Regions from separate parts of the Brevibacillus sp. SAFN-007a genome, predicted to be linked through region 4. Evidence: riboswitches for the same ligand, from Rfam matches in the RefSeq annotation. Region 4 holds a riboswitch; each other region holds the start of a gene.
What was found. Region 4 has a riboswitch for S-adenosylmethionine ahead of ACTHO6_RS08195 (homoserine dehydrogenase). Riboswitches for the same ligand answer to the same signal wherever they lie in the genome.
Positions count from the first base shown of each region.

Region 1: another riboswitch for S-adenosylmethionine. It lies ahead of ACTHO6_RS13345 (homocysteine synthase); the one in region 4 lies ahead of ACTHO6_RS08195 (homoserine dehydrogenase).
Region 2: another riboswitch for S-adenosylmethionine. It lies ahead of ACTHO6_RS04220 (BMP family lipoprotein); the one in region 4 lies ahead of ACTHO6_RS08195 (homoserine dehydrogenase).
Region 3: another riboswitch for S-adenosylmethionine. It lies ahead of ACTHO6_RS13295 (methionine ABC transporter ATP-binding protein); the one in region 4 lies ahead of ACTHO6_RS08195 (homoserine dehydrogenase).

Region 1 is NZ_JBQCKK010000011.1:59,161-64,568, forward strand. Features, by position in the region: gene rnjA (ribonuclease J1) at 1-30, opposite strand, end outside; gene ACTHO6_RS13330 (YqzG/YhdC family protein) at 276-614, shown strand; gene ACTHO6_RS13335 (SCO family protein) at 615-1,238, opposite strand; gene ACTHO6_RS13340 (rhodanese-like domain-containing protein) at 1,357-1,668, opposite strand; SAM riboswitch class I at 1,918-2,026, shown strand; gene ACTHO6_RS13345 (homocysteine synthase) at 2,114-3,418, shown strand; gene ACTHO6_RS13350 (ArsR/SmtB family transcription factor) at 3,652-4,707, shown strand; gene ACTHO6_RS13355 (MFS transporter) at 4,707-5,408, shown strand, end outside.
Region 2 is NZ_JBQCKK010000002.1:168,195-173,602, reverse strand. Features, by position in the region: gene ACTHO6_RS04225 (ABC transporter ATP-binding protein) at 1-472, opposite strand, end outside; gene ACTHO6_RS04220 (BMP family lipoprotein) at 603-1,631, opposite strand; SAM riboswitch class I at 1,825-1,946, opposite strand; gene ACTHO6_RS04215 (methyl-accepting chemotaxis protein) at 2,052-3,527, opposite strand; gene ACTHO6_RS04210 (DUF3298 domain-containing protein) at 3,691-4,314, shown strand; gene ACTHO6_RS04205 (MarR family winged helix-turn-helix transcriptional regulator) at 4,515-4,931, shown strand; gene ACTHO6_RS04200 (NAD(P)/FAD-dependent oxidoreductase) at 5,035-5,408, opposite strand, start outside.
Region 3 is NZ_JBQCKK010000011.1:50,059-55,466, forward strand. Features, by position in the region: gene ACTHO6_RS13290 (methionine ABC transporter permease) at 1-611, opposite strand, end outside; gene ACTHO6_RS13295 (methionine ABC transporter ATP-binding protein) at 612-1,625, opposite strand; SAM riboswitch class I at 1,734-1,852, opposite strand; gene ACTHO6_RS13300 (Ger(x)C family spore germination protein) at 1,958-3,124, opposite strand; gene ACTHO6_RS13305 (GerAB/ArcD/ProY family transporter) at 3,121-4,233, opposite strand; gene ACTHO6_RS13310 (spore germination protein) at 4,246-5,408, opposite strand, start outside.
Region 4 is NZ_JBQCKK010000005.1:52,795-58,202, reverse strand. Features, by position in the region: gene zwf (glucose-6-phosphate dehydrogenase) at 1-1,462, shown strand, start outside; gene ACTHO6_RS08205 (Gfo/Idh/MocA family protein) at 1,632-2,684, shown strand; gene ACTHO6_RS08200 (cyclase family protein) at 2,671-3,294, shown strand; SAM riboswitch class I at 3,393-3,499, shown strand; SAM riboswitch class I at 3,763-3,870, shown strand; gene ACTHO6_RS08195 (homoserine dehydrogenase) at 3,950-5,212, shown strand; gene ACTHO6_RS08190 (CapA family protein) at 5,245-5,408, opposite strand, start outside.

The DNA.
Region 1 (5,408 bases), on a different contig from region 4:
AACGTCACTCAAACTTTTTCCTCCTAACATCATCGTGCATGATTTTGGAACCCGAACCAAGCATGCCATTCTTATTGTAACACAACGCGAAGCGTTCGTTTCACCCAGTCTTGTCAATTCCACACATTCATCTTCGGTCAATCGCCGCAAACTGATACCCGATCGCGACCTGTCCGATCATCCCCACTGTAACTATTTTCTACGAATGACAACGGAAAAAGACTTCAAACTACATGGCAAGCTTGTTTTCCACACAAAAAGGGAGGTCGTACGCCATGCAAGCCTCTGTAGCCATCCACCTCGCGCGGAGCGTCCTGACCACCGTTGCAGCGATCCTGCTTGTTTTCTTCTTCCCCATTGACCCGGCCTGCGCTCAGCCGCCCTACGCCAAATGGGGCCGATTGGCGATGCAGGAAACGCTGAAAAAATATCCGCATGCCGAGATCGTCGACTACCAACACGTCGGGCGCACAGCAAAAACGCCCACCACGTCGGAGGAGACGTTCAAGCTCTTGCTCCAGGAGGGCAATCGCAGGTGGGCGTTACTGGTGCATATTGAATTTGAAAATCAAACCGAGCATGTCGTGCAGATCACGTACGAGGAATCAACCTGATTAGTCCGCAAGCTGCTCCATGTCCTTTAGCATCTGCTCCATGTCCATGTCGGCTGCCATTCCGTAGGCGCGGCGCATGTTACCGTCACCATCGACGAGAAACATGCGAGCGGTATGGGCAAAAGAACCGTCTGGCTGCTTCATTACCGCCATCCCGAAATCCTTCGTCACCTTTTCCACCGCCTGGGCATCGCCGCGCAAAAACTTCCAGCCGCTCTGATCCGCCTTGAACTTCGCTGCATATGCTTGCAATACCTCTGGCGTATCAAAATCCGGGTCAAAGGTGATGGAAATGAACTCGACCTTGTCGCCGAACAGCTTTTTCTCCTTGAGCTGCTCCTGTAGCTTGGACATGTTGTACGTCGTCGCCGGGCAAATGTCCGGACAGTTGGTGAACATGAACTCGACCAATCGCACCTTGCCTTTGCCTTCCGAAAACGTAAACGAAGTGCCGTCACTGTTGTCCAACGTAAAATCGGCAATCGGCTTCATCACGGGGATCGGCTCTTTTGCCATGTATGTGTAGCCCAACACCCCTACAATCGCGAGAATTATCACGCCTGCAAGCACCACAAACCAATGGCGCTGCAACGCGGACCTTTGTTGCTGTGCTTCTTCACTCACGATTTTCTTCCTCCCCTGTTCGACTCATGCGTCCGCCGCTTTGCCGCGTACATGGCGCATGCTGCTTTTTCGCGTCCATCGCGTCTCGCCGTTACAAGCACGGTCGCGAGCGTTTCGCTTACACTTCCTTCTCGCCAGGCCAAGCCAGCATACCGCCGACCATATTGGCAGCGTCAAAGCCAAGCTCACTCAAATATTCGGTCGCCCTGTGGCTGCGGGCGCCGCTGCGGCACACCATGACGATGGGGACCTCCTTGTCCAGCTCGTCGAGGCGATGCGGCAAAAACCCGAGCGGAATCAGCTTGGCTTCTTTAATATGGCCTTCGTTCCACTCCTCCACCTCACGTACGTCAATCACCTGAAGCTTTTCTTTGGCCGCGAGCTTTTCCAACAGCTCCTGCGGGGTCATTTCCTTCACGCCTTGGCTCATTGCGTATGTTCCTCCTATAAAGACAATCGTTTCGTCGTTTTCTGCCACTCCCATCATATCATAGGGTCTTGCCATTTTCTAACGACGCAGGCGGCGAAAGCGGCGATAGATGAGGACAAATTTGTGACAGCTGCGGGCAGTTTATGATGACGCCTCCAATCCCACCAATTCCAACCTGATAACTTATATTTTTGATATTGACAGGGAAGTGTTGTTTTTCATACAATTATGACAACAATTGAAGCGACAGATTCATCAAGAGCGGTGGAGGGACAGGCCCCATGAAACCCGGCAACCAGCAAGCGAGCCTTGCGCGGTGCTAATTCCTGCAGAATCCATAGATTCTGAGAGATGAGTGCATACCCGTGTCTAACCGGAGCCTACTTCTACTCAGAGGATGGCTCCGTTTTTTTATCCCCATCCCCCCTATAAAGGAGAGATTCGCATGTCTGAGCAGCAACAATGGAAACCGGAAACCCTCGCTGTACACGGTGGGCAAGAAGTAGATCCCGTAACAGGTTCGCGCGCCGTTCCGATCTATCAGACGACCTCCTACGTCTTCCGCGACACCGAGCATGCCGCCAACCTGTTTGGCTTAAAAGAGTTCGGCAACATTTACACCCGCATCATGAATCCGACCCAGGACGCCTTTGAAAAACGCGTAGCTCTCCTGGAAGGCGGCGTCGGCGCTCTGGCAACCTCCTCCGGTCAGGCAGCGATCACCTTTTCCATCTTGAATATCGCCCAAGCCGGGGATGAAATTGTCGCATCGAGCAGTTTGTACGGCGGTACGTACAACCTTTTTGCGCACACGCTCCCGCGTCTTGGCATCAAGGTTCATTTTGCCGATCAGTCCAATCCGGAAAACTTCCGGGCGTTCATCAATGAAAAGACAAAAGCGCTCTTTTGCGAGACGATCGGGAATCCGCGCATCGACGTAGCGGATTTGCAGGCAATCGCTGACATCGCGCACGAACACGGCGTGCCGCTGATCGTGGACAATACGTTTGCTTCGCCGATCTTGTGCCGTCCATTCGAGCATGGCGCAGACATCGTCGTCCACTCCACGACCAAGTTCATCGGCGGGCACGGCACAGCGATTGGCGGCATCATCGTCGATTCCGGCAAGTTCGACTGGAACAACGGCAAATTCCCGGGCCTGACGACACCGGACCCGAGCTACCACGGCGTCGTCTATACGGAAGCCGTCGGACCGCTCGCCTACATCATCAAGGCCCGCGTCCAGTTGCAGCGCGATATCGGCGCAGCCGTGGCCCCGATCAACTCCTTTTTGTTCCTGCAAGGCTTGGAGACGCTGCACCTGCGTATCGAGCGGCACAGCCAAAACGCACTGGCTGTCGCCCGATTCCTCGCCGCGCATCCAGCGGTCGAGTGGGTCAGCTACCCTGGCCTGGAAGGCGACGCCCACTACGCGCTGGCGCAAAAATATTTGCCCAAAGGTGCTGGCGCCATCCTCACCTTTGGCATTCGCGGCGGCGTGAAGGCAGGCAAAACACTGATTGAATCCGTGAAACTGTTCTCGCACCTGGCCAACGTGGGTGATTCCAAGTCGCTCATCATCCATCCGGCCAGCACGACGCACCAGCAGTTGAATGAAGCGGAACAGGCGGCGGCCGGGGTAACGCCGGGGCTGATCCGGCTGTCGGTGGGCACAGAGGCGATCGACGACATCATTGGCGATCTGGAACAGGCCTTGCAACGCGCCGTCCAGCCTTCTACTGTCAACTAAGCTTGTTTTTGTCTCGTAAAAAGCGGCACGCAACTCTCGTGGAGAAGCGTGCCGCTTTTCTAGTTTCGGGTGCTGTTTTCTGTTCGCTGCTTTCAGACGATCTCCCCTCATCCTGCCACACGCAAACATCCTCGTTCGAAATCTATCTAACCTATCATACGAAAAATATTGAATTTACAATTCGAACCATTTAAAATGAGACGTACTACAAATATTGGAAGGATGATCGCCTCTTGCAAGTATGGAACATCGGGAGCGAACGCACGACCTACGAGGTGCAATTCGCCTTTTCGCCGCTGTTTGAAGCAGCGTTGGGCATCGCCGTTGCCACTTACGAGCAGATTCATCACACACTGGAGCAGCCGCCCGCCTACTGGCGCGAGCTGATCGAAGCACTGTCCCCTGCTGTCCAGCGCGAGGTCGCTTACGCCAAGGCGCACAACACATGGAAGGCGCTTTTGCATCTGCTTCACCAGTACCGCCAGCAGCCTTTTGCCGAGCTGAGGACGTTTCTTGGCTACGTCAGGCAGTTGCCAGAAGAAGAGTTGCGCTATCAGGCACTGCCTTTTTTGGGCGAAGCGCGGCAAGCTTCCCGGCGAAAAGCCGCGCAAGGAAGCAGCGCCGATCGCGAGCTGTTGCAGGCAGCCTGTCGCGGCCACCTCTTTTTCGAACGGTATATCGCCCATATTACTTCGGTGGACGCGGAGGAACTGCGCCAGCACCTGCTCGTACTGATGGAAGGCTGGTATCAGGCGCACATCGAGCCGCAGGAGGAACTCATCTGCCGCATGCTCGAACGGGAGATGGCCCAAAAGCGCGGCATGCAAGAAAAGCTCGACCCGGAAGCGCTGGTGGAATGGGCGACCGGAGCAAGCTATCCACCTGAGCCGACTGTCACCCGCGTTCTGCTGATCCCGCAGGCGGTCTATCGCCCCTGGACGGTGCAGGCCGATGACGCAGGCTGCAAAATTTTTTACTACCCGGTTGCCGATGAAAACTTGCGCGAGCAAATCGACCCGTATCAGCCGCCGCAGACGCTGGTCCAATCCTTCAAGGCGCTCGGAGACGAGCAGCGGCTCCGCATGGCAAAAATGCTCGCGCAGCGGGAGCTGACGCTGCAAGAATTGACAGAAGCGCTCCAGATGGCCAAATCGACGGTGCATCATCACCTATCGATGCTGCGCTCCGCCCGGCTGGTCGAGACGAGCGGAACCCGCTATCGCCTGCGCAGCCAAGCGCTCTCGCAACTCCCGCTGCTGCTCGGGCAGTTTCTCGGCAGGGATCAATGATGACAGCAGCCACGAGCACATCGACCCTCTGGAAAGACCGCTCCTACCGCTGCATCCTGCTCGGTCAGCTCGCCTCCGAGCTGGGCGCCTCGCTCGGCACGCTCGCCAATAGCTGGCTCATCTACCAGGTGACCGGCTCGCAGGCAGCCGTCGGGCAGATGTGGCTGCTCTACTTTGTACCATCGCTCGTCGTGCAGATTGTGGCCGGACCGTATCTCGACCGCTATGACAAAAAACGCGTCATGCTGTTTTCGCAATGGATGCGCAGCATCGCGTTCGGTTGTTCCTTCGCCGCGATTGCGACCACGCCCGGCTCCTTGTGGCCGCTCTACTTGACCGCTCTCGTGAACGGCCTCGTCCAGCCGCTGTACGTCCCGGCAAGCCAGTCATTGCTGCCTGCTCTCGTCCGAAAAGACCAGTTGCTGCAAGCCAACGCCTATCTGGATAGCGCGCTGCGCATCGCCATGATCGCAGGTCCGCCGCTGGGCGGGATTCTCGTCGCCAGCATCGGCGGCGATCAGGTGCTGGCATGGGTCGCCGTCGGATATGCGCTCAGTGGAGCTTTTCTCCTCCCGTGCAAAAACGCTCCCGCCTTCCCTGTCCGGGTGGCCGAATCGTGGTTTTCCATGTTCAAAGCCGGCCTCGCGATTTTTCGGGAAAAACCGCTGCTTCTCTATCTGAGTCTGTATTCGGCTCTCGTG
Region 2 (5,408 bases), on a different contig from region 4:
CCTGGTACAGCACCTTGAGAATTTCCACACGCTGCTGCTCGCCGATAGAGCACTTCGACACTCTGGCCTCTGGATCAATCGGAATCCGGTACTGCTCGCTTAGTGCGCGGACCTTTTCCACGGCGTCCTTCCGGCGAAAAAATCCGGCCTGCTGCGGCTCGTAGCCGATCACGATATTTTCCGCCACGCGAAAGTCGCCAAACAGCATGAAGTGCTGATGCACCATCCCGATTCCGTTGCGAATCGCGTCCTGCGGCCCGCGAAAAACGACAGGCTTGCCGTCTAGCACGATCTCGCCGGACGTCGGCTGCTCCATGCCGTACAGCATCCGCATCAGCGTCGTCTTGCCCGCGCCGTTTTCCCCGACGATGGCGTGAACTTCTCCCGCCGCAAGCGAAAACGAGACCTTGTCGTTTGCCGTAAAATCGCCGTATTTCTTGGTCATGTTCCGCATTTCCAACCGAACGGTCATCCTTGCCCCTCCTTCTTTGCGCTTCGCCTCACCTAGCCTCGCCTTTGTTCGATGCTTTTGCCTTTTTGTCTATAAGGAAGACCGACTACACAGCTGTAGTCGGTCACCATCCTGCCCGGTGCGCCCGTTTTTAAAACGAGTCCGGCACTTTGCGGGTACCAGCGACGATTTCCTCGCTGATCGCTTTGACTTTGTCCACGACTTCCTGCCCAATAAAAGCGTTCAAAGGTGTCTGGCTCTCATGCGTCACATAGGTAACGCCTACGCCTTTTTCTTTCAGGCCGTACGAGATGACGCCGGGCTTGAACGAGCCTTCCACAAACGACTTCACGGTTTCGTACGCGGCGGTATCTGTCCCTTTCAGCTGGGACAACACGATGTGCTCCGGGTCAATCGTGGTGCGGTCCACGTCCTGTCCCGCTGTATAGAAGCCTTTTTCCTTCGCGGCCTCGAACACCCCGAGGTCGCCAACCGCTGCCGCTCCGTTGATGAAGTCGGCGCCTTTGGATGCTTGCAGCAGCGCCAGCTCCTTCGCTTTTGCCGGGTCAGAGAAGCTTCCTACGTAGTTCACCAAAAACTCCGCGTTGGGATTGGTTGCCTTCAATCCTTCCTGGAAGCCGCCTGTCCATTTCTTCAACAACGGAATGTCCATGGCGACAACCATGCCGACTTTGTTGGTCTTCGTGGCAAGACCGGCCGCCGCCCCCATCAGGTAAGCCGCTTCCTGCTCACGGAAGGTCACGCTGCGCACGTTCGGCAAATCTACTACGGTATCAATAATCGCGAAGTTGCGGTCAGGATTTTCGGCCGCCACTTTTTTCAACGCGTCTTCCGATTCAAAGGAAGACGTGATAATCAGATCGTAGTTTTCCGCCACCGCGACGCGCAGATTTTCTTCGATGGCGCCGTGGTCGGTAGACTCAATCGTTTTCACTTCTGCGCCAAATTCCTGTCCTGCTTTTTTCGCGCCCTCGTCCATTTGCTGGAAGAACGGGTTCACCCCGATTTTTTCCGGCAAAATCAGCGCAATGCGCTTCTTCCCGGCACCTTCTTGCCCTGTCGCTTCTTCTTTTGGCTGGTCAGCAGGCGCATTTCCCCCAGCCGCACAGCCTGTAGCCAATACAGCAAAGGTGGTGAGTGCCAACAACAACTTTTTCATGGTGTTTTCGCCCCTATCCGAACATTCTACGTTTTTTCTGGACCTTACTCCGTAATGTACGGCTTTTTTCCGAAAAGATCAATAACAAACACGAATATTTATTGTAAAAAATATTTTATCATTCGTGTTTGTTCCTTCCTGCCAACAAAAAAACTCTTCCCGAAGGAAGAGTTTGCGTCCGAAGCCGTCCTCTTCCTCATCTGTCAAAACCCCGGTACAGGTTTTGCAGGAATTGGCACCTTTCTGTCCATGTCACGCATGTCCAGTGGTTGCCGGGCTTCATCGGGCCAGTCCCTCCGCCGCTCTCGATAAGGAGATCAAACTATTCTGTTACAATGAGTTTATTCTAGCAGAACCCGTTGAAAAAGCAATCGTTTTTTCAGACTGTTCCCGCCAATTCGGCAATTCAGCAATTCGCGCTTATTGGCTGCGGAAGGTTTGCTGAAGTCGATGCGACAGATGGTTCAGCTCGCCCAGCTCTTCGGTAATTTCCCGCACCTTTTGATGCTGGTTTTCCGCTGTGGCAAACAGCTCCTCCAGATTTGCGAGCGATTGCTCGGTGACAGCCGTAATCGTCGACATTTCCATCGCCACTTCGCCCGAGCGCATTTTGACCCGATTCATGCTGGAGCCGACATGCTCGGCTGCCTGGAGGAAGGCCGTCATGCCGGAGCGCACGGCCTCGATCGACGCCACTGTTTTTACAGCCAGTTCCTGCCCCTTGGCCACCGAAGCCTCTCCGTTGCTGATCTGCTGGACGGCGTTCTCGCTTTCCTGGTGGAGCGATTTGAGAATCTCGGTAATTTCCTGGGTAGCGGTTGCGCTCTGCTCCGCCAGCTTGCGCACCTCGTCTGCCACGACGGCAAAGCCGCGCCCGTGCTCGCCTGCGCGTGCCGACTCGATGGCAGCGTTGAGCGCAAGCAGGTTGGTTTGCGTCGCAATCTGGTTGATCGCTCCTACAATCTCCTCGACCCGATTGGCCTGACGGTTCAGCTGGTGAATCGTCGACGCCGCCACGTTGACGGCAGACACAATCTGTTCCATCTGCTGCGACAGCTCTTTCATCATGTCGACGCTTTCCTTCAGACGGCGGTTGTTTTGATCGGATTCGCTCTTCATCGCATTCGTCTGCTCTGTGACCGCCACGATCTCCTGGTCGATCGACTGCACCTCTTCTTCGATTTTCACCGTCGAATTGGCCTGCGATTCCATCCCCGTCGCCACTTCCTTGAAGGCGAGCATCATTTCATCCGTATTGCGCTTCGTTCCTTCGGCATGCTCGTGTACGTGCTCTGTCGTCCGGTCAATCTGCTCGGTCATCTGCTGGATGTGGGCAAGCAGCTCTCCCAGACGGCGTTCTTTTTCCTCCGCTTCCTGACGGGCGAGGTTGGCCCTTTGCAGAGAAGCTTGTCCCGCCAGACAGAGGTACGTTACCGCTCCCATCATCATCAAACTCACCATGATGCGCAGGACCAGATTCAGCTCGTTGGCCTCGCCGCTGAAGATATCATACGAGCCTGTGTAGAATCCGACCAGCGTCACAATGATTTGCCCGATCCCGGCACTCACGACCAGCTTCCAGTCCAGGTAAGCCGCCAGAAAGCCCATCACGACAAAAGCGAGAAACGAAACCTCCGGATACGTCGTGAAATGGTCGAACGCAATCGCGTAATACATCAGTCCAATCGCTACGAGGTAACGAATGACCGGGCTGTCTTTTTTAATAAAGTAAAACGGTGAAGCGACAAGCGTGACCAGCAATCCGAGGGATGTCACCTTCCAGAAATTAGCATCAAATTGATAGGCAATGAGTCCTGCCATCCACAGGTGGTTCCATAGGATAAAAATCATAAATCCTTCTTTGTCCGTTAACGTGTTGCGAATCAATCGAATCATAAATGCCCCCCTTTTCCCTGCTACTTATGTATCGGATTCTTTTTCCATTATAACCCGCGCAGATTGCCTCATTTGTGAAAAAAGTGAGAACAGCCAAGACGAATGAAGAATAGGCTACAATCATACCCCTTATTTTATGACATCTGGAAAGGAACTACGAACCGTGGAAGATCAACTTCAGCTTTTGCCAGCCACCGTACTGACGCGGACGATCCAACGTCCCAACACCACGATCTATTACCCGCAACTGGCCGGGATCGCCAATCAGCAAGCAGAAAAAGAAATCAACCGCGCCCTTTTGCAAACCGTCCAGGGCTTGATTCATGAGCAGCAGCGGGTACAAGTACCGGGAAATACGCAAATGCAAGGAAGCTACGAAATCAAAACCAATGAACGCGGCATTTTCAGCGTCACCATGAACAATTACGCCTACACGCCGCAAATGGCCCACGGCATGACGTTTCTCGGGTCGGTGACGGCAAATATCCATACAGGCAAGCTCTATACGCTGCGCGAACTGTTCAAGCCGGGCAGCGATTACGTCAGGGTCCTGTCCGAGAATATCAAACGCCAGATCCAGGAACGGCAAATTCCCACGCTGAACGGATTTACAACGATCAAGCCCGATCAAGACTTTTACGTCGCGGACAAATCATTGGTGATTTACTTCCAGCTGTACGAAATCACTCCATACTATGTCGGCTTTCCGATGTTCCCCATCTCCGTCTACGAGCTGGAGTCGATCCTTGATGAAAACGGACCGCTCGGTATTTTGTCTGCCAGTTGACCAGCCTCCCTTTCCCTTCTTCCCGAAGCTGATGCCTTTGAAACGGCGTCAGCCTTCTTTTTGTCAGAAAACGGCCTTATTTTGCCTCAAATAAACGTTTACTTATATGTTAGGAACTGCTACTATGTTATTTGTACATATTTACTTAAGCAATCAAGCGCTTCCCCTAGCGAACCCGCTTTTCCTGGAGGTCTGATACCATGCAACATTACGGTCATAAAATTGGCCAAGCTGCCAGAGTCTTCAGTAAAACATTGAATGGAATCATGTCCCCGATGGGATTGTATAGCTCGCAATGGAGCATTATTCTCTGCCTGCACTATCGCAGCTCTTTGACGCAGGTGCAGTTGAGCAACTACCTGAACGTAGAGGCCCCGACCATTACCCGGACATTGACCAGGCTGGAGGAGATGGGCTGGATCATCCGCTCCGAGGGGGAAGACAAGCGGGAACGGTATGTGTCGCTCTCACCAGCCGCAATCGAGCGCTTTCCCCAGTGGCTACAGGCTGCGCAAGATTTGGAAGCGGTTGCTCTGCGCGATCTGGACGAACAGGAGCTTGCCGTCTTTAACCGGGTACTGAAAAAGATGACGGACAATTTGAATACACATGCATAGACGTGTCTGTGGGACGACGACACGACAAAAGGGCTTCTGCTCCTGAGCGATGATGCGCGGGAAGAAGCCCTTTTCCTGTATCGCCTGCTGCGTTCGCCGCTTGTCAATTCATCCGCTTGACCATACTGCGCGCCATCCAGACCCCGGCCGATCCCGCCTGCGCCAGTCCACGCGTGATCCCAGCCCCATCGCCTCCGCAGAACAGCCCTTTGATTTCTGTCTCAAACTCCTCGGTCAGCTTCGGACGCGCGGAGTAAAACTTGGCCTCGACGCCGTAAAACAGCGTGTGCTCCGAGGCAATTCCCGGCGTAACCTTGTCCAGTGCCTCCACCATCTCCATGAGGCTTTTCATCGTATTGTATGGCAGCACCAGCCCCAGATCGCCCGGCACCGCTTCCTTCAGCGTCGGCTCCAGGAAGCCTTCTTTGATGCGCGCTTCCGTAGAACGACGGCCCCGCAAAATATCGCCGTACTTTT
Region 3 (5,408 bases), on a different contig from region 4:
ACCAACACGAGCAAAATGACGACCGTGACAATCATCACATCCGTCTGGAAGCGTTGATAGCCGTAGCGGATGGCCAAATCCCCCAGACCGCCGCCGCCGATTACCCCGGACATGGCGGTGTAGGACACGAGCGCAACCGTCGTGATCGTAATGCCGGCAATCAGTCCCGGACGAGACTCTGGCAGCAGGACATTCCAAATGATTTGCCAATTGGACGCGCCCATCGACTGAGCAGCCTCAATGACTCCGCGATCTACCTCCCGCAGCGAGGTTTCCACCAGCCGGGCAAAAAACGGGGCGGCTCCGATCACGAGCGGCGGAATCGCTCCGAGTACACCGAGCGACGTGCCCACAAGCAGTTTCGTAAAAGGAATCAGCAAGATCATCAAAATGATAAACGGTACGGAACGCAACACGTTGACGATGAAGGAGGCAACCGAGTAAAACGCCTTGTTTTGCAGCAATTGTCCTCGCGAAGTAAGGAATAAAATGATTCCCAGCGGCAAGCCGATCAAAATCGTAAACAGCGTGGAGAAGCCCAGCATCGTCAGCGTATCTAGTGTACCCTCGGCAATCTCCGACCAATCCACATTTTCCATAGTCCAGTCCATCTATATCACCTCTACTTCCAAGCCACGCTGACGCAACGTCTCGATGGTTTTTTCGTTTTGCCGGATATCGCCTTCCAGTTCGACGACCAGTTGGCCGTACGGCGTATCCTTCATCCGGGAAATCGTTCCCTGCAAAATACTGAATACCGTGCCTGTCTCCTGCATTGTCTGGAACAAGATCGGCTGGTACGTCTTTTCCCCCAGGAAAGTCACGCGCGCAATCGTGCGGTTCCCCGCTGCTTTTTCGTGCGCCACCGCTTCGCGCAGCTCGGTGGAATCCGCCACTTGCTCGACAAATTCCTGCGTTGTCGGATGCTGCGGCTTGAGGAACACATCCAGCACCTCGCCCGACTCGACGATTTTCCCGCCGTCGATCACGCCGACCCGGTCACAAGTGGAACGGATGACATGCATTTCGTGGGTAATCAGCACGATGGTCAAGCCCAGCTTGCGATTAATGTCCAACAGCAGCGCCAAAATCGAGTTGGTCGTCTGCGGATCGAGAGCCGAGGTCGCCTCGTCGCACAAAAGCACTTTCGGGTCGTTCGCCAATGCCCTCGCAATGCCGACGCGCTGCTTCTGACCGCCGGAGAGTTGGGACGGATATTTGTCCCGATGGGCTTCCAAGCCTACCAGCTTGAGCAGGTCGTCCACTTTTTTCTGAATCTCTTCTTTGGGACGCTTTGCCAGCTTGAGCGGAAACGCGACATTTTCCGCAACCGTCGAAGAGGACAGCAGGTTGAAGTGTTGAAAAATCATCCCGATCTCGCGGCGCTTTTCCTGAAGCTTGGCGTCGTCGAGCTTGGTCAAATCCACCCCATTGACAATAACCTGTCCCGACGTGGGCCGCTCCAACAGGTTGATGCAACGGATCAGCGTGCTTTTCCCTGCCCCGGAATGGCCGATAATCCCGTAAATTTCTCCTTGCTCTATGGAAAGGTCAATCCCGAGCAAGGCCGGAATCGTCTTGCCCTGTACCTGATAGCTTTTATGCAAATTCTGTAATTGAATCAACGCATCCACCTCCTGCAAATCTCCGTACATTCCTTGTGAAAAACGTAAAAACCCCTTTTTCATAAACGAAAAAGGGGCTGCAACGCATATATACGTTCGCATCCACCTTTCTCATCTATCAAGATCCAACCAATCTTGTAGGAATTGGCACCGCGACGTCCATTTTCATAAAATGAACCGGTTGCCGGGCTTCATCGGGCCTGTCCCTCCGCCTCTCTTGATAAGAAAGATTTCCACGCATAGGATATTCGTTTTTCATCGTTTTCTGATACAAACCGGATTATATCCTTTTTGAAAATATCTCGTCAATAGCAATCACAGGAAAAACTTTTTTAATCCATGACTCCATTCCGAATGATGGTCGCTTTGACATGAAAACGGAACGTCGCTTCCCGAAACATCTTCCGCCAATCGCTGGGAGAAAAGCGCTCCAGCCCTCTGCGCTGCGCGCGATAGATGATGCCAAAGCCGACCGGATCGACATTCAGGCCCTGAAGCTTTTGGACGACCTGTTCCAGCTCCTGCTGGATTTTCTGTTCCAAAGCCTTCTCCATCGTTTTCATCAGCGAAGCTTCTTCCAGCTTCAACGGCCTGGACAGCTCAAGAATTCGCGCCTGCAAACGGATGCGAACATCGAACACCGGGGGCGATACTTGTTCCAGTTGAACGCGGGCACTGCTGGAAATCGTATCAAAAGCAAGGTGTACCGTATCCGTGTCATGACCGCGCTCCTTGTCTGTCTCCCCGAAAATATGGACGGGCACGGACGTCTCGTAGCTGCCGACGCGGAATTTCCCATGCACGAGCTTGATGAGAAACGCTTCCCTGGGCGTGATCCAGCCCACGAAGCGATCCCCCTGAAACAATGCGACCCCTTTGATTTGCAGCTCGTCCCCTTTTCTGGCGATGTACGGCATGATCGGGTCGATCCCGGTGTCATAGTACGCGCGAAAAAATTCGTGCATGGTGGCAGACGGGATTTTTTCCCCGTGTACGTTTTGTTCAATCATCCGGTACAGGTAGATTCCGATATTGCCTTCCTCCGGGTACGGATACGTCAACGTGTCGTAGGCATTGCCTTCCAGCACGCACGGGAACAACCGGCTGGACAGCGAGGGATCGCGGTACAGCGTGTCGATGATGCTGCCAAGACCTTTTTTGGCAAAGTCCTCGTTGTAGAGCGCCACGCGAATTTGCCCGCCCAACAGGCGCTTGTCGGATTGCAGGTTCGCTTTGTCCCTGATGCCTTTGCTCGTTTCGCCGACCGCGGAGATGAGCTGAATTTTCCGCTCCGCCTCCGGGTTGATCGAGGGCATGACGATCGAGGCCCGAATTTTGCCGTCTTTCATCAGGTCGTAGCCGACAATCGTAGCCATGCCGGTTTCGTCAAAAATTTGCAGGTCAGAACAACCGGAAACGACCAGAACAAGCGAGCACCATAGGCACCAGAACGGTTTGCACCGTCGTCCCCCGCTATTCCTTTTGCCATGCAGGATCAAACGCCTCTCTCCTTCGCTCGTGAAGTGCGCTGCTTGATGAGAACGGCCAGGTAGAGAATGTACGGATACACGTAGGCCAGATACAGGCTGATCTTGGCAAAGATATCGTTTAGCACGTTCATTTCCTGCCGGGTCAACAGCATCAACGAAGAGAGATACAAAAACGGCAAAATCCAAAACAGCGACGTGCGCAGATTCCATCCGAACAAGCGCTTGATCCCGCGGGCGGCAGACCATAAATACAGCATCATGTTCGGCAAAATCACCAGCAGCCACATCGAAATGCCGACCAGCTCAAACCGCTCCATGATCGGGAGCTGGACCATCTTTTTCAGATTGAGCGTGGCCCAGATGGTTCGCATGAGCTGTCCCTGGCTGAAAAACGCTAACGATACAACCATCACCAGCATGTAGATCCCGTAAGTCGCAAGCACCGCCCATTGCACGTTTTTCCCTACCCTCTCCTTGTCTTGCACATACGGGTAAATGGTGTAGATCACTTCAAACCCGATGCTGGTCAGCGACATGGCGATCATTCCCTTGACCAGCTTTTCCCAGCTTGTATCCAGAATCGGCATGACATATTCCCACTGGGCGTACTGCAACGGAAAGTACAGATCGCACACGAGCCAGATCGTCACCGCAATGGAAAAGAACGTGTAGCCTGCTATGACTCGTATGCCGCCCACGACGGTGTAATAGACCAGAAACAGAATAATCCCGGACAAAATCCAGGTGGGCAAGGACGGAAATACCCATGTCTGCACGACCTCGATGTAGTCGCGCAAAATGATCCATGCCGTCGACAAAAAGTACGTGACATACACAAGACCGAGACACGATCCCAGCCATTTTCCGAATACGTCATGGTGAATGCCGTACAAGTCGGCAGACGGGTATTGTTCCATTGTCTTGACGATGACCCACACCGTCAGATGGGTAACCACGCCGGCCATGGCGACCGATATCCACGCATCGTGTCCGGCTTCCCTGGCGACGACGCGCTGAAAGCCGAGCACCCCGATTCCAAGCTGCGTCCCGTGAACCATAAGAGCGGCCAGAAACGCCGATACGGTATTTGTCTTGTTCACTTGCATGTTGGGATTCATAGTCGGCCTCGCTTATTCGTCAATGTCCTTCTTCTCGTTTGCTTTCGCAGGGTCAAACCACCTTGTCTTCTTCCGCGTGAAGAACATCAGGTTATCCGTCAAGGCAGAGAGCGGCGCCCGGATGAATCCATCCTTCCAATCGAAGAAGCGCACGGGATAGAACGGGTACATGTACGGCCGCCCCAGGCTCGTCTGGCGCAGCAGATGGCTAGCCAAAAAGCTGAAGCCCACGACAATGCCCAACGCCCCAAGAAAGCCGGCCAGCAAAATCATCGGAAAGCGGATGACCCGGATGGTCGAGCCAATCATATAACTGGGGGCAATAAAGGAAGACAAGGCTCCCAGAGCCACAATGATAATCAGGATGTTGCTCGTAAAGCCGGCCTGCACAATCGCTTGCCCGATGACGATACCGCCCACGATCCCGATCGTCTGGCCGACCTTGGTCGGCAGCCTCGCTCCCGCTTCCCGCAGCAGCTCGATAATCAGCTCCATCAAAATCGCCTCCCACAACGGCGGCAACGGGACGCGCGACCGTGACTGCGCAAGCGACAGCAAGAGGTCCGCAGGGATCATTTCATAGTGATAGGTCATGGTCGCGACGTAGATCGGCGTCAGCATCAAGGATAACACCATGGCAAACAGCCGCATCAGTCGATTGAAGGTAGCAAGACTCCAGCGCAAGTAATAGTCATCCGCCGACTGGAAAAATTGCAGCAGCGTAGTCGGACCGAGCAGGGCAAACGGGCTTCCCTCGACGAGTATGGCAATCTGCCCCTGGCGCAGACCGTGTACCACCCGATCCGGACGCTCTGTTTGCTGGAGTGTCGGAAACAGCGACTTTTCGTTATCGGCTATATATTGAGCCAGCATGGTAGCTTCCAGAACCGTGTCGACTTCCAGCGACGAGATGCGCTGGCGGACCGTTTGTACGTTTTCGGCTTCCGCCGTTCCCTCCAGATAGAAAAGCGACACGTTTACAGGGATGGTTTTGCCAACAGTCAGTCGCTCATGAAACAACTTGGGGCTTGTCATGTATTTGCGAATGATGCTTATGTTGGTATTCAGCACTTCGACAAAAGCAATCTGCGGACCGAGAACGACTGTCTCGACTTCCGGTGCCTGAATGCTTCTCCCGACCGTTCCGTCGCTGGGAAAAGCGATGCCGTATGCGG
Region 4 (5,408 bases):
AGATTTGGCGAAACGCAAAATCTTTCCTGCCTTGTTCAATTTGTATGTCGATCAAAAGCTGCCTGCCGCCTTTTCCGTTGTCGGAGTGGGCAGGAGGGCTTGGTCTGATTCAGCGTTTAGACAAAGCGTGGAGCAGTCCATCCGGGATTTTTCCCGCCGTCGCGAGATCGACGGGGAGCTGCTGGAGCGATTTTTGTCGGCGTTTTCGTATGTAGCAGCCGATGTGACGGATGAAGCGGCATACGCGACGTTGCGTGAACGGATCGAGCAACGGGAACAGGAGTTCAACCTCCCGCAAAATCGCATGTTTTATCTGTCGGTGGCGCCCGAGTTTTTCGAGGTCATTGCGGCCAACATCCGCCAAAGCGGCTTGGGCTCCCCAAAAGGCTGGAAGCGCCTGATTATCGAAAAGCCGTTTGGACGGGACCTGAAATCGGCTGAAGACCTGAATCAAAAGCTGACAAAAGCGTTTTCCGAAGAAGAGATTTACCGGATCGATCATTACTTGGGGAAGGCCATGGTCCAGAATCTGGAGGCACTGGAGTTTGCCAACCCTGTTTTTGCCGCGCTGTGGAACAATCGGCACATCGCAAACGTGCAGATCACAGCCAGCGAAACGGTTGGCGTGGAGGAGCGGGCCGCCTATTACGAGCAGGCCGGGGCACTCCGCGACATGGTGCAAAACCACATGCTGCAAATGCTGATGATGGTCGCCATGCACATTCCCAAGCGGATCACGGCAACAGATATTCGAGCGCAAAAGCGCAAGGTGATGGAGGCTGTGCGGCCGCTGGCCATAGAAGACGTGGCGAAAAACGTCGTTCGCGCCCAGTATAGCGCGGGGCGAATCGGAGAGACTCCGGTTGTCGGCTACCGGGACGAGCCTGGAGTATCGCCTGCATCCATGACGGAAACGTATATAGCCGCACGGGTCTGGATTGACGATCCGTTTTGGAGCGGGGTGCCTTTTTACATTCGCACAGGAAAGCGGTTGAAGGAAAAAGCAACCCGTATCGTCATCGAATTCAAAAACCCTTTGGAGCGGCTTTACCGGGAGAAGCAGGAAAAGACAGCGCCCAACTTGCTCATCATCAACGTGCACCCCGAAGAAGGAATCGCCTTGCAGTTGAATAGTAAAAATCCGGTCCACAGCGACAAGCTTGAGCCGGTCACGGTTGATTTCAGCTCAGGCCACAAGGACGTTCCGGAAGCGTACGAGCGGCTATTGTTCGATGCGCTGCGCGGAGATTCCACCTACTTCGCCCATTGGAACGAAGTGCGCCTGGCGTGGCAATGGGTGGAGCCGATTCTTGCGGCCTTCGAGCGCAATCTCGTCCCGCTTGTGTCGTATGAGGCTGGTTCGTACGGGCCTGAGGCAGCGCGCGATTTGCTTCGGGAAGAAGGGTTTTCCTGGTGGCTGGATCACGTAGCCGAACGGGAGCTGGAGCCAGCGCATCGGTAAAGTCTGACGGGAGTGCGGCCTGTGCCATCCGCCAGAGCTTCGCGCTTTGGTGGAAGCAGCGAAAAAGCGTCCGCCAGTCTGCCGATTGCGGCGAACCAGGGAAAAAGCTGTCTGGTCAAGTCCGTCAGCTTCGGCGAACCAGCGAAAAAGAGAAGGGGGAAAGCGATTCATGCGATTTGGCGTAATCGGCACCAACTGGATTACAGAGGAATTCATCCAGGCAGGTCTTACGGTAGAAGGCTTTTCCCTGCAAGCGGTTTGTTCGCGAACGATTGAGCGCGCCAAGGAATTCGCCGACAAGTTCGCGGCTCCTTTTTGCTATACCGATCCGATACAGATGGCAGCGAGCGGACAGATCGACGCTGTCTATATTGCCAGCCCCAATTGCTTTCATGCCGAGCAGGCTATCCAGTGCATGAGCTTGGGGCTGCACGTGCTGTGTGAAAAGCCGCTCGCCTCGAACGCGGATGAGGTAGCGGCGATGCTCGCGGCGGCAAAAAAGCATGATGTGCTGCTCATGGAAGCAGTCAAATCTACGCTTTTGCCCAACTTTGTGACGATTCAGCACCATTTGCCCAAGCTGGGCAAGATTCGCCGCTTGGTCGCCAGCCTTTGTCAGTATTCCTCCCGTTACGATGCCTACCGTGCGGGTGAGGTTCAGCGGGCTTTTGACCCAGCTTATTCCAACGGGGCCTTGATGGATATCGGGATCTACTGCCTGTATCCTGCGATCGTGCTGTTTGGCAAGCCCAAGCAGGTCAAGGCGGAAGGCGTCGTGTTGGCGTCAGGGGTAGACGGGGCGGGCAGCATGCTGTTGAAGTACGAAGAGATGGATGCCATCCTCGGCTTTTCCAAGATTACGACTTCTTATCAGCCGGCAGAGATTCAGGGGGAGGATGCCACGATGGTGATTGATAAAATCAACCACCTGACACGCATCGAGATTCGCTACCGGGACGGCAGGAGCGAGGATGTGACCAGGCCCCAGACGTTGCCACCCATGCATTACGAAATCAGGGAGTTCATCCGGCTGGCTGCGGTGGGCGCCAGAGAGTCGACAACGAATTCTCATGCAGCCTCCAGATGGACGATGGAAGTCATGGACGAGGCGAGAAGACAAATCGGCGTCGTCTTTCCGGCCGATCTGCGAGGAAGAAGCAGGCCGACGGAGACAGGAAAAAACGAGCGAAACGGGGAGGCGAAGGGCAATGAAAATGTATGATGTGACCGCGCCTATTTTTGAAGGGATGACGGTGTACAAAAACAAGCCGGAGAAGCAGCCGAGGATTTTGTCCGCAACCAACGGCTATGTAACCGAATCGAGAATCGATATGGATGTGCATGCTGGCACGCACGTGGACGCACCGCTGCACATGGTGCAGGGTGGCGAGACGCTGGAAAGCATTCCGCTGGAAAAGCTGGTAGGAAACTGCCGCGTGCTCGACCTGACGCATGTGCAGGACAAGATCGGGCGGGCGGAGCTGGAAGGCTGCGACATTGCCCCCGGAGAGTTTGTCCTGTTTCAAACGAAAAATTCGTGGGAGGATGCCTTTTCGTTCGAGTTCGTCTATTTGGCCCGAGACGGCGCGGAGTATTTGGCGGAAAAGGGCGTGCGCGGCGTCGGCACAGATGCACTGGGGATTGAGCGCAGCCAGGAAGGACACCCGACCCATAAGACATTGTTTGGCGCAGGCGTCATTGTGATCGAGGGATTGCGGCTTCGCGAAGTGCCTGCCGGAAACTACTTTATGGTCGCGGCCCCGTTGAAGCTGATTGGTACAGATGCGGCTCCGGCAAGGGTGCTGCTGTTTGAAGGCTGGCAGGGAACATAGGCGGACGATTTGCAGACGCCTTTTTACGGCGGGCACAGAAAGAATTTTGTTGACGAATCCGATGGAATTTCTTAGAATAGGCTCAACAACAAACACAGTTCTTATCCAGAGAGGTGGAGGGTCTGGCCCGATGAAGCCCGGCAACCGTTGCATGTGCGACAAGGTGCCAATTCCTGCGGGGCGTTTTCGCCTCGAAAGATAAGAAGCGGGTCCATCGTAGCAGTCAAGGCGAACCTTCTTCTTAGCGAAGAAGGTTTTTTTGATGTTCGACTATGCGGCAGGTCTGCAAATGCCCAAGCGGAAACGTAAACGGAGGAGGAAGCGTCCAGTCCGGGCGGCAATCATTTCGGAGCGTTCCTGTACAGGGATGGACAAAAAGCGGGGAAGCAGCCTGCTGGACGTTTTGCTTGGCAACAGGCAATGGCTACGCCGCTTCCTTAGAGAAGAAAGAGCAAAAATTCAACATGTTCTTTATCCAGAGAGGTGGAGGGACTGGCCCGATGAAGCCCGGCAACCGTTGCATGCTGCAACAAGGTGCCAATTCCTGCAGGGCGGAAGCGTCCTGGGAGATAAGGAGAGGGATTCGTCGATGCAAGCCTTCTTCTTAGCGGGAAGGTTTTTTCTTTTTACGAAAATGGGCGATGAGGTGGTAGACATGAGCGCAGGCGTAGTCAAGGTAGGGTTGCTAGGTTTGGGAACAGTAGGGGGCGGCGTCATCAAAACGATTCGGTCGCAGCAGGAAAAGCTGGCCGCTCGATTGGGCAAACGAATCGAGATTGTCAAAGCGTTGGTCCGCGATTCGGAAAAAGAACGGGCCGTTCAGGTAGATCCCGCGCTGTTGACTACAGATTTTGAGGAGGTGCTGAAAAGTGACGTGGACATTGTTGTCGAGGTCATGGGGGGCGTCGAGCCGACGTACGACTACGTGCGCGCCCTGATCGAAAAAGGCTGCCATGTGGTGACCGCGAACAAGGAGTTGCTTGCCAAACGCGGCACAGAGCTGGTCGATTTGGCCAACCGGCATCAGGTTCATTTGGCCTACGAGGCGAGTGTGGCGGGCGGCATTCCGATTTTGAGCGTGCTGCGGCAGTTTCTGCGCACGAACGATATACACGGAGTGCGCGGCATTCTCAACGGCACGACGAACTTCATCCTGACGAAAATGGAAGCGGAGCAGCTGCCCTATCAGGAAGTGCTGAAGCAGGCCCAGGAGCTGGGGTATGCGGAAGCCGACCCGCGTTCTGACGTGGAAGGATACGACGCGATGTACAAACTGTACATTCTTGCGCAGCTTGTGTACGGCGAATCGCTGCCGCTTACCCATGTCGTGCGCAAAGGAATCTCGGATTTGTCTCCCGGCCACATCCGCATCGCAAGCGAGCTGGGCTACCGGATCAAGCTGATTGCCCAGGCGCAGAAAACGGAGCAGGGAATCCGGCTTTCCGTTCAGCCGACCATGCTGCCTGTCGCCCATCCGCTGGCGCAAATCCAGGATGCCTTCAACGCTGTACAGCTTTCCGGAAACATCGTTGGCGATCTGCTGTTTACGGGCAGAGGCGCAGGGGAACTGCCAACCGCAAGCGCCGTTGTGGAAGACTTGGCGTATTTGTTGACGCAGCCATTTACTCCGCATCCGGCCTGGAAGGAACAAACGGCGGTAGCGCAGCCGAATCAGGCGCAGGACGAACGCGTGCTGTGTTATCTCGAAGGCTCGTGTCCCGCCGCGACCCCTGATCGCGTCCTGCATTTCTTGCGCGAGTCGGGCGTGAATGTGACGAAGCTGAAAGTGCAATTCGACCTGGGCGGTGTGCTGCGGGCAGGACTGATCGTAACGGGGATTTGCGAAGAGCACGAGGAAATGCTGACACGCGATTTCGGTCTGGCTGTGCGCTGCTTCCCGCTGCTTGAATCAGCGTAAAAGGAAAACCGGCAATCGGTCGCGCCCGCTTTTCATGAGCGGGCCTGCACGCGACCGTCTGGGTCAATCTGGACATTTTCCGAGAGCGATTCGATTCGCTTGCGCAAGGCGGCTCCCTCTGTGACGTCCATTGGTACGGCTTGTCCCAGTTCGGCGTGGAAGGGAAGCATCGTCAGGTCGCAGACGGCGTCTTTCG